2 regions of the Halomonas sp. SS10-MC5 genome follow, and region 1 is predicted to be linked to the other one. Evidence: predicted binding sites of a transcription regulator. Region 1 holds the regulator's gene; the other holds the start of a gene.

Region 1 (5,074 bases):
GATGCCGAGCTCCCGGTGACGCAGGCGCACGTCCGGCTGCTGCCGGGCCAGGTGCTTGGCGAGGCGCTCCGCCAGGTACACCGAACGGTGCTGGCCGCCGGTGCAGCCGATGGCGACGGTCAGGTAGCTGCGGTGGGTATCGCGGTAGGCCGGTAGCCAGCGCTCGACCCAGGCGATGATGTCGTCGAGCATCTGCTGGACCAGAGGATACTGTTCGAGGAACTCCACGATGCAGGGCTCCCTGCCGGTGGCCGAGCGCAATCGCGGGTCCCAGTAGGGGTTGGGCAGGCAGCGCGCGTCGAAGACGATATCGGCATCGAGCGGTACGCCGCCCTTGAAGCCGAACGACTCCACCGTCAGGGTCAACTGGTCGGCGCGATGGCTGGCCACCTGTTCGGTGATACGCCCGCGCAGGTCATGCACCGACAGCCGCGAGGTGTCGATGATCAGGTCCGCCAGGTTGCGAATGTCGCTCAGCGTGGCGTCTTCCGACTCGATGGCCTCGTTCAGGGTCATGTCCCGGCCGCGGGTCAGGGGGTGACGCCGTCGGGTCGCGGAGTAGCGTTCGAGGAGAATGCGGGCATCGGTGGTCAGGTAGATGACCTGGCAGTCGACCTGCTTGTTGCGCAGCTCCTCCAGCAGGCGCGGGAAGCGCTCCAGGGCGTGGGGGAGGTTGCGCGCATCGATGCTGACGGCGATGGAGGTCTGGATCGTGGGCGAGCTGCGTAGCTCATCCACCAGCGAGCCGAGCAGCATCGCCGGAAGGTTGTCGATGGCGTAGTAACCGATGTCCTCGAGCGCCTGCAGTGCGATCGACTTGCCGGAGCCGGAACGGCCGCTGATGATCACAAGCTGCATGAGGAATCTCCTGATCAGGGGCTGGCCGTACGGCGAGGGAAGCGGTCAGGCCGAGGACTGTCGTCGTATCGCTTCGACGAGACGCTCGTGGAGTTCACGCTGGCTCGTGCACTTGCGCAGCCGGGCGCGCGTCTCGGCGTCGTTCATGACGCTGGCTACTTGGCTCAGCAGCGACAGGTGCGTATCGTCGGCCTCTTCGGGCACCAGCAGCACGAACACCAGGTCGACCGGCTCGCCGTCGATGGCGTCGAAGTCGATGGGTTCGGCCAGCTTGAGAAAGGCGGCCACGGGGCTGTGGCAGTGGGGGCTGCGGGCATGAGGAATGGCCACGCCGTTGCCGATACCGGTGCTGCCCAGCCGCTCGCGCCCGACCAGTCTACCGAAGACCTCCTGGCTGTCGAGGCTCGGGGTGTTCTGCGCGATGAAGGTGCTGAAGAACTCCAGCACCCTCTTCTTGCTGCCTCCCGGAACGTCGAACAGAGCGCGTTCCGGGGGCAGGATGGTTTCCAGTGTCATGGCAACTCAGCGAACGCCGGCGCCCTGGGCGCGAGCCTGGGCCTTTTCCTTGTGTTTGACCAGTTGACGATCGAGCTTGTCGGTCAGCGCATCGATGGCGGCGTACATGTCCTGATCGGAAGCTTCGGCATGCAGATCGGCGCCGGCGGCATGCAGCGTGCAGGCGGCCTGCTGGCGCTCCTTCTCGATCGAGAGCGTGACCTGCACGTTGGTGATGTTGTCGTAATGTCGCTGGACGCGGTTCAGCTTCTCGCTCACGTAGTCACGCAGTGAATCGGTCAGCTCAACATGATGGCCGGTGATGTTGACTTGCATGACAAGCTCCTTCGTCCTTCGGGTGGTAGCTCGATTGTAACCCTTTTTCCTGCCCTGCATACCCCCTCGGGCGGCGGGATTGCCCGGGGTCAACATCACGTCGCGGGGTCAACGAAAACGCTTGCGCTCGCTCGATGAGGGGATGCCCAAGGCTTCGCGATACTTGGCCACCGTGCGGCGGGCGACCTGGATGCCATCCTCGGCCAGCAGATCCACCAGGCGGCTGTCGGAGAGCGGCTTGCGGGGCGGCTCGTCGGCGATGAGCTTGCGGATGCGGGCACGGATCGCGGTGCTGGAGTGGACGTCCCCGTCGCCGCTTCCGCCGACATGGCTGGAGAAGAAGTACTTCAGCTCGAAGACGCCTCGCGGAGTATGGATGAACTTCTGCGTCGTCACCCGCGAGATGGTCGATTCGTGCATCTCGACGGCCTGGGCGATGTCGGCCAGCACCAGCGGCTTCATGCCTTCCTCGCCCTGCTCGAGAAACTCGATCTGGCGCGCCATGATCTCCCGTCCCACCCGCAGAAGCGTGTCGTTGCGGCTGGCCAGGCTCTTTATCAGCCAGCGGGCCTCCTGCAGGTGATCCTTGAGGAACTGGTTGTCCTGGCTCTTGTCCGCACGCCGCACCAGGGCGACGTAGTCGGGCTGGATGCGCAGGCGCGGCAGGGCCTCGGCGTTGAGTTCCACGCGCCAGCCCGATTCGTCGTGATAGGCGACGAGGTCCGGGGTGACGTAGCTGCTGCCGACCTCGGCAAAGTCGCTGCCGGGGCGGGGATCCAGCGAGCGAACCAGGGCGATGACCTGGTCCAGCGACTCGTCGTCGAGACCCAGGCGACGCTTGAGCAGGCGGCGGTCGTCGGCAGCCAGCGCCTCGAGGAACTGGCGCACGAGACGGCGGGTCTGGGGCAGCAGTGGGGTATCATCGGGCAGCGCCGCCAGCTGCAGCATCAGGCACTCGCGCAGGTCGCGGGCGAACACGCCGGTGGGCTCGAACTGCTGCAATCGCAGCAGGACCTGCTCGACCTCCCGGGTGGGCAACCCCTCCAGGCCCTGACGGCGCAGGCCGTCGCGTATTTCCTCCAGGGGGTGGGCCAGGTAGCCGGCGGCGTCCACGGCGTCGATCAGGCTCTCGGCGATGAGGCGCTGGCGGTCGTTCAGGTCGGTCATCGCCAGCTGCCAGATCAGATGGCCGGCGAGGGTCTGCGCCGAGGCTTGGCGCTCGAAGTCCGGCCCCTCGCCGGTGGCGGCGCCTGAGCCGGAGCCCGTGCCGTGGTCGGGGTAGGTGTCCGTCCAGTCGCTGTCGGTGGAGAGTTCGCTGGGTATCTCGCTGGCCCAGTCGTCGCTCGGGGTTTCGCTGACGGCCTGTTCGCCGAAGCCGTCGTCGAGTTCCAGCATGGGGTTGGATTCCAGCGCCTGCTGGATCTCCTGGCGTAGGTCGAGGGTCGAGAGCTGCAGCAGGGCTATGGCCTGTTGCAGCTGGGGGGTCATGGTCAGCTGAGTGCCGACACGTAATTGCAGGGACGCTTTCATGGCCATGAGGGTAAGGCGCTCATCTGCCGGAAAAGCTCTACCCTAGACGGGTAGCCCATGACTTGCAAGAGAAATGGCTGCAATATGCATGCCAGTGAAAGTTTTTATCCCTGATTAGAATGTTTTAATGCGTCCCAGGTGCTTGCATAATGCAGTGGAGTGCGCTACAGGCGAAAGTCCTCGCCGAGATAGACCTCTCGCACCCGCTTGTTGGCCAGAATGGCCTCGGCGTTTCCATCGGCAATGATCTGGCCGTCGCCGACGATGTAGGCCGAGTCGCAGATGTCGAGGGTTTCACGGACGTTGTGGTCGGTGATCAACACCCCGATGTCGCGCGCCTTGAGCTGGCGGATGATGCCCTTGATCTCGCCCACCGAGATCGGGTCGACCCCGGCGAAGGGTTCATCGAGCAGGATGAAGGCCGGTTCGGTGGCCAGCGCCCGGGCGATCTCGACGCGGCGCCGTTCGCCGCCGGACAGGCTCATGCCCAGGTTGTCGCGGATGTGGGTGACGTGGAAATCTTCCAGCAGCTGCTCGAGCCTCTCCTGTCGCCCGCGGCGGTCGAGATCCCGGCGCGTCTCGAGGATGGCCATGATGTTGTCGGCTACCGACAGCTTGCGAAAGATCGATGCCTCCTGGGGCAGGTAGCCGATACCCGCCCGAGCCCGTTCGTGCATGGCGCTGTGCGAGAGGTCCCGGTCGTCGATGTGCACTTCACCGGCATCGGCCTTGACCAGACCGACGATCATGTAGAACGACGTGGTCTTGCCGGCCCCGTTGGGCCCGAGCAGGCCGACCACGCGGCCCTGCTCGATGGTGAGGCTGATGTCGTGGACCACGCGGCGACGCTTGTAGCTCTTGGCCAGGTGGCGGGCGTGCAGGGTCTTCATCGACATGTCAGCGCTCCGGCTGCAGGGTCATGCGAATGCGCTGGCTGCCTTCGACGCCCTCGCTCTGGGAGCGTGCCTGCACCACGCGGCGGTCGAGGAAGTACTCGAGGTAGCCGCCGTCGAAGGTGTCGCCGCCCTGGTGCAGCTCGGCGCGGTCGATCAGTTCCACACGGCGCTCGGCGACATGGTAGACAATGGTACGCCCCCAGCCGCGAACCACGGGTTGCTCGGGGTCGGGCTGCTGCTCGATGTAGGCGCGCTCGCCGCGGGCCGTGGCGCGCGAGAGTTCGCCGGCCGCATTGCGCTGAAACTCGACGCGGTCGCCGGTGAGTCGCATGCTGCCCTGGCGAATGTCGACATCGCCGGTGTAGACCGCGGTGCCGGCGCGATCGTCGAGGTCGAGCCGGTCGGCCTCGACCTCGATGGGCTGCTCGGCGTCGCGCTGCTGCGCCATGGCCGGCCCGATACTCGCCAGGCCGATCAGCGTCACGCTGGCCAGTGCCAGGGTGAATGGCCTGCGGAGGGTCGGGAGCCTGCATCGCTTCATGGCGTGAAATCCTCTAGGTTGACGGCGTCGGCTTGTCCCGACTGGGTGCCTTCCGGGACATGGTGGCCGCGCACATTGTCGGTCAAACGTGCCCGATTGTCATGAATCCAGGCGTCGAAGCGCTCGCCGCGCATGTGCTGGGGGGGTTGCTGCAGCAGGGCGGGCGTGTCGCTCCAGGCATGACCCACGTTGGCGTCGAAGTGCAGGGTCTCGGTGTCGAGCTGCCAGCGCTCCTCGGGCGCGAACAGCCGGGCGTCGCCCGAGAGCGTCAGCGGATTGCCGCCCGGGCCGAGACGGCCTTCCTCACCGCTCGCCTCCCAGCGCCGGTTGTCGCGGTCGATCAGATGGGCCAGGGGCGTGACGGCACGGGTGACGTCGTCATGGGGGGTGTGGACGAGTCGCGGGCTCTCCAGGCGCT
Region 2 (5,074 bases), 1.4 Mb from region 1:
TGCCCGACGACCCCACCGAGGAGCAGCGCCGGCGCTTCGAGCAGGGCGAGGGCGGCGTGTTGACCCCGGTGCTGTGCGTCGACAAGGCGCCCGATGAACTCAGCGACATGGCTTCGCTGGTCGCGGAGTCGCAGCGCACCGGAATCGAGTGGGACATCGTCTTTGTCGGCGCGCTGTCGGGCAGGGGGCGGCAGGCGCCCACCGGCGACGAGGCCGAGAGCCATCTGCAGCGCATGGTCGAATCGCTGCAGATGGGCAATACCCAGCGCTTCCTGGCGCTGGATCGTCAAGGGGAGGCGGTGGCCTTGCAATGAGGCGCGGGTGCCACCATAGACAAGCCTTATCGGAACCATGGCGGTAATCAATTTTCGCCTATCGGTTGCGATGGATATGATGTGCCCCGTATTCGAGCCATCCACCCCCATGACAAGGAGCATTGCTGAATGTCCCTGATCAACACCGAAGTCCAGCCGTTCAAGGCCACCGCTTTTCACAACGGCGAGTTCGTCGAACTCTCCGAACAGAACCTGAAGGGCCAGTGGTCCGTGGTGATCTTCATGCCGGCCGCGTTCACCTTCAACTGCCCGACCGAGGTCGAGGACGCCGCCGAGCACTACGAGGAGTTCAAGAAGGCCGGTGCCGAAGTCTACATCGTCACCACCGACACCCACTTCTCGCACAAGGTATGGCACGAGACTTCGCCGGCGGTGGGCAAGGCCAAGTTCCCGCTGGTCGGTGACCCGACCCACCAGCTGACCCGCGCCTTCGGTGTGCACATCGAAGAAGCCGGTCTGGCCCTGCGCGGCACCTTCGTGATCGATCCGGAAGGTGTGATCAAGACCCAGGAGATCCACGACAACGCGATCGCGCGCGACGTCGCTGAGACCCTGCGCAAGCTGAAGGCCGCCCAGTACGTGCGCAACAACCCGAACGAGGTCTGCCCGGCCAAGTGGAAGGAAGGCGAAGAGACGCTCGCCCCGTCCCTGGACCTGGTCGGCAAGATCTAAGGATCGGTCGATCCGCGAGGCAATCCCCTGACCTCGCGTGCATTCCCCGCCCGGGCAGGCTCTGCCCGGGCACTCTTTCCCAGACGTGCAAGCCCCTGGCCCGCGCTGACTCCGGTCTGCGTCAGGGAGGCGTCTTGCCGTAGTTCATGAGCCAGACATGAAGGAACCCGCTGTCATGTTGGACGACAATCTGAAAAGTCAGCTTAAAGCCTACCTGCAGAAGGTCACGCAGCCGTTCGAGATCGTCGCCTCCCTCGATGACGGCGCCAAGTCCAAGGAGCTCCATGGACTGCTCAAGGACATCGAGAGCCTCTGCGACAAGATCACCTTGCGCCTCGACGGCACGGACCCGCGCAAGCCCTCCTTCGCGCTGAATCGCCCCGGCGAGGACACCGGCCTGGTGTTCGCCGGCATTCCCATGGGCCACGAGTTCACCTCGCTGGTGCTGGCGCTGCTGCAGGTCGGCGGCCACCCGCCCAAGGTTAGCGACGACACCATCGAGCAGATCAAGGCGCTCGAGGGCGAGCTGCACTTCGAGACTTACTATTCGCTCTCGTGCCAGAACTGCCCCGACGTGGTGCAGGCGCTCAACCTGATGGCGATCCTCAACCCGAACGTGCGCCACGTCGCCATCGACGGCGCGCTGTTCCAGGACGAGGTCGAAGCGCGCCAGGTGATGTCGGTGCCGAGCATCTACCTCAACGGCGAGCCCTTCGACCAGGGGCGCATGAGCCTGGAGCAGATCCTGGCCAAGGTCGACACCGGTGCGGCCCAGCGCGAGGCGGCCAAGCTCAACGACAAGGACCCGTTCGACGTACTGGTGGTGGGCGGCGGCCCGGCCGGTGCCGCGGCGGCCATCTATGCCGCACGCAAGGGCATCCGCACCGGCGTGGCGGCCGAACGCTTCGGCGGCCAGGTGCTCGATACCATGGCGATCGAGAACTTCATCTCCGTGCCCTACACCGAAGGTCCCAAGCTGGCCGCGGCGCTGGAGGAGCACGTCAAGGGGTACGAAGCCGACATCATGAACCTGCAGCGCGCCGTGAAGCTGATTCCGGCGGCTGACCAGGGCGGCGAGCACGAGGTGGAATTCGCCTCCGGCGCGCGCCTCAAGAGCAAGACGCTGATCCTCTCCACCGGCGCGCGCTGGCGCGAGATGAACGTGCCCGGCGAGGCGGAGTACCGCAACAAGGGGGTGGCCTACTGCCCCCACTGCGACGGCCCGCTGTTCAAGGGCAAGCGCGTGGCGGTGATCGGCGGCGGCAACTCCGGCGTTGAGGCGGCCATCGACCTGGCCGGCATCGTCGGCCACGTGACGCTGATCGAGTTCATGGACGAGCTGCGCGCCGACGCGGTACTGCAGAAGAAGCTGAAGAGCCTGCCCAACGTCGAGATCATCCTCGGCGCGCGCACCACCGAGGTGAACGGCGACGGCACCCGGGTCAACGGCCTGACGTACGAGGAGCGCGCCAGCGGCGAGATCAAGCGGCTCGAGCTGGAAGGCATCTTCGTGCAGATCGGCCTGGTGCCCAATACCGAGTGGCTCACCGACTCGTCGATCGAGCTCTCGCCGCGCGGCGAGATCGTGGTCGACGAGCGCGGCATGGCCTCGGTGCCCGGTATCTTCGCCGCCGGCGACGTCACCACCGTGCCCTACAAGCAGATCGTCATCGCCATGGGCGAGGGCTCGAAGGCCGCCCTGGGTGCCTTCGACTACCTGATTCGCCACTGACGCCGGCTCGCATCGGCCGGGCTCCCCGGTGTGGCGGGCGCCCTCGCAAGACGCCCCCGCAGGCTTGGCCTGCGGGGGCGTCTCGCCTATGGTCGGGTGAACGCCTGGTCCGGCGTACAGGCGGGGCGCAAACCGCGCCTTGGCACACCAGAACGGAGCAGTGGTTCAGGCGGGATCTTCTCTGGCACGAGCGTTGAATAAGGGTTTTGCCTGCGCTATCCCCGCATTGGAACAAACCTTGCTAAGGTGCTGGGCACATGCTTCGGCATGCATCGTCCAAGACACACAACAGACCTACGAGGGATCTTCAATGCGCGACAACAACAACAAGTGGCTGCTGCTCACTTCCGCAGCGGCCCTGGCCCTGGGAACCGCTGCCATCGCCTCCGCCGATACCCTGGACGACACCCGCGAGCGCGGCGCCGTGCAGTGCGGCGTCAGCGACGGTCTGCCGGGCTTCTCCGCGCCGGACGACCAGGGCGAATGGCAGGGCCTGGACGTCGACATCTGCCGTGCCGTGGCGGCGGCGGTGTTTGGCGACTCCGAGGCGGTTCGCTACATCTCGCTCAACGCCGTGGAGCGCTTCACCGCGCTGCAGTCCGGCGAGGTCGACGTGCTCTCGCGCAACACCACCTGGACCACCACCCGCGACACCACCCTGGGCCTGAACTTCACCGGCGTGACCTTCTACGACGGTATCGGCTTCATGATCAACAAGGACCTCGGCGTCTCCAGCGCTAAGGAGCTCGACGGTGCGGCGATCTGCGTGCAGTCGGGCACCACCACCGAGCTCAACGTAGCCGACTACTTCCGTGCCAATGGCATGGAGTTCGACCCCATCGTCTTCGACACCTCCGAGCAGACCGTGGGCGGCTACGAGGCCGGCCGCTGCGACGTGCTGACCTCCGATACCTCGCAGCTGGCCGCGCTGCGCATTCAGCTCTCCGACCCGGACCAGTCGGTCATCCTGCCCGAGATCATCTCCAAGGAGCCGCTGGGCCCGGTGGTGCGCCAGGGTGACGACAAGTGGTTCAACATCGTCAAGTGGTCGCTGTTCGCCATGCTCAACGCCGAGGAGATGGGCATCACCAGCGACAACGTCGACGAGATGCTCGAGTCCGATAACCCCGACGTCGCCCGCCTGCTGGGCCGCGACGGCAACTACGGCGAGGCGATGGGTCTCGAGGCCGACTGGGCCTACAACATCATCAAGCAGGTCGGCAACTACGGCGAGAGCTATGACCGCAACGTGGGCATGAGCTCACCGCTCGAGATCGAGCGCGGCGTCAACGCGCTGTGGACCGAGGGCGGCATCCAGTACGCACCGCCGATTCGCTGATCGTACCGCCCGGGGCATCGTCGCGATGCCCCGATCCTCGTACTGCCCCGGCCCCGGACACTCTCCGGGCCGGCTGGCTGATACCTGCTTGACGGATCCAGGCGGAGAGTTCCTTCATGTCCGTTCGACCCAAGGCCCATTCGCTGGGCCCAAAACCGCCCTTCTGGCGTGATCGCGCCAAGCGTGCGCTGGCCTTTCAGCTGCTGCTGGTTGCCGCTGTCGTCGTCTTCCTGCTCTACATCATCGGCAATACCCAGGCCAACCTGGCGGCCCGCGGCATCACCACCGGCTTCGGCTTCCTGACCAATACCGCCGGCTTCGGCATCGTCCAGAGCCTGATCGACTATTCGTCCCAGAGTACCTACGGCCGTACCTTCGTGGTGGGCCTGCTCAATACTCTGGTGGTTTCCGCGCTGGGGATCCTGGCGGCCACCATCATCGGTTTCATCGTCGGTATCGCCCGGCTGTCGCCCAACTGGCTGATCGCCCGGCTGGCCAGCGGCTATATCGAAATCTTCCGCAACATCCCGCTGCTGCTGCAGATCTTCTTCTGGTACTTCGCCGTGCTGCGCGCCATGCCCAGCCCGCGCGACAGCTTGACGTTCGGCGAGGTGGCCTTCCTCAACGTGCGCGGCCTGTTTCTGCCCGAGCCGCTGTTCGAGTCGGGGTTCGGCCTGATTCCGCTGGCCTTCGGCGTGGCCATCGTGGCCAGCATCGCCCTGATGATCTGGAACAAGCGCCGCCACGAGGCCACCGGCAAGCGCCTGCCGGCGGGCTGGATCTCGCTGGGCCTGATCGTCGGCCTACCGCTGCTGGTGCTGTTGGTGACCGGCGTGCCGGTGACCTGGGACGTGCCGGAGCTGCGCGGCTTCAATTTCCGCGGTGGTTTCACCGTGATACCCGAGTTCCTGGCGCTGTGGCTGGCGCTCTCCATCTACACGGCCTCGTTCATCGCCGAGATCGTACGCTCCGGCATCCAGGCGATACCCCACGGCC

Evidence for each region. Region 1 encodes sigma-54, which starts transcription at its own class of promoters, with help from an activator protein. Its sites were predicted from a motif close to TGGCACNNNNNTTGCTNT; they were not measured.
Region 2: I4484_RS20135 (amino acid ABC transporter substrate-binding protein) is a predicted target of sigma-54. The motif match lies at 2,922-2,939, and genes of this name have one in related genera.

The regions. Positions count from the first base shown of each region.
Region 1 covers NZ_CP065435.1:2,913,848-2,918,921, reverse strand. The annotation lists gene rapZ (RNase adapter RapZ) at 1-858, opposite strand, end outside; gene ptsN (PTS IIA-like nitrogen regulatory protein PtsN) at 904-1,374, opposite strand; gene raiA (ribosome-associated translation inhibitor RaiA) at 1,381-1,689, opposite strand; gene I4484_RS13610 (RNA polymerase factor sigma-54) at 1,798-3,225, opposite strand; gene lptB (LPS export ABC transporter ATP-binding protein) at 3,384-4,109, opposite strand; gene lptA (lipopolysaccharide transport periplasmic protein LptA) at 4,117-4,656, opposite strand; gene lptC (LPS export ABC transporter periplasmic protein LptC) at 4,653-5,074, opposite strand, start outside.
Region 2 covers NZ_CP065435.1:4,294,429-4,299,502, reverse strand. The annotation lists gene I4484_RS20150 (ribonucleotide reductase subunit alpha) at 1-314, shown strand, start outside; gene ahpC (alkyl hydroperoxide reductase subunit C) at 444-1,007, shown strand; gene ahpF (alkyl hydroperoxide reductase subunit F) at 1,183-2,739, shown strand; gene I4484_RS20135 (amino acid ABC transporter substrate-binding protein) at 3,050-4,078, shown strand; gene I4484_RS20130 (amino acid ABC transporter permease) at 4,195-5,074, shown strand, end outside.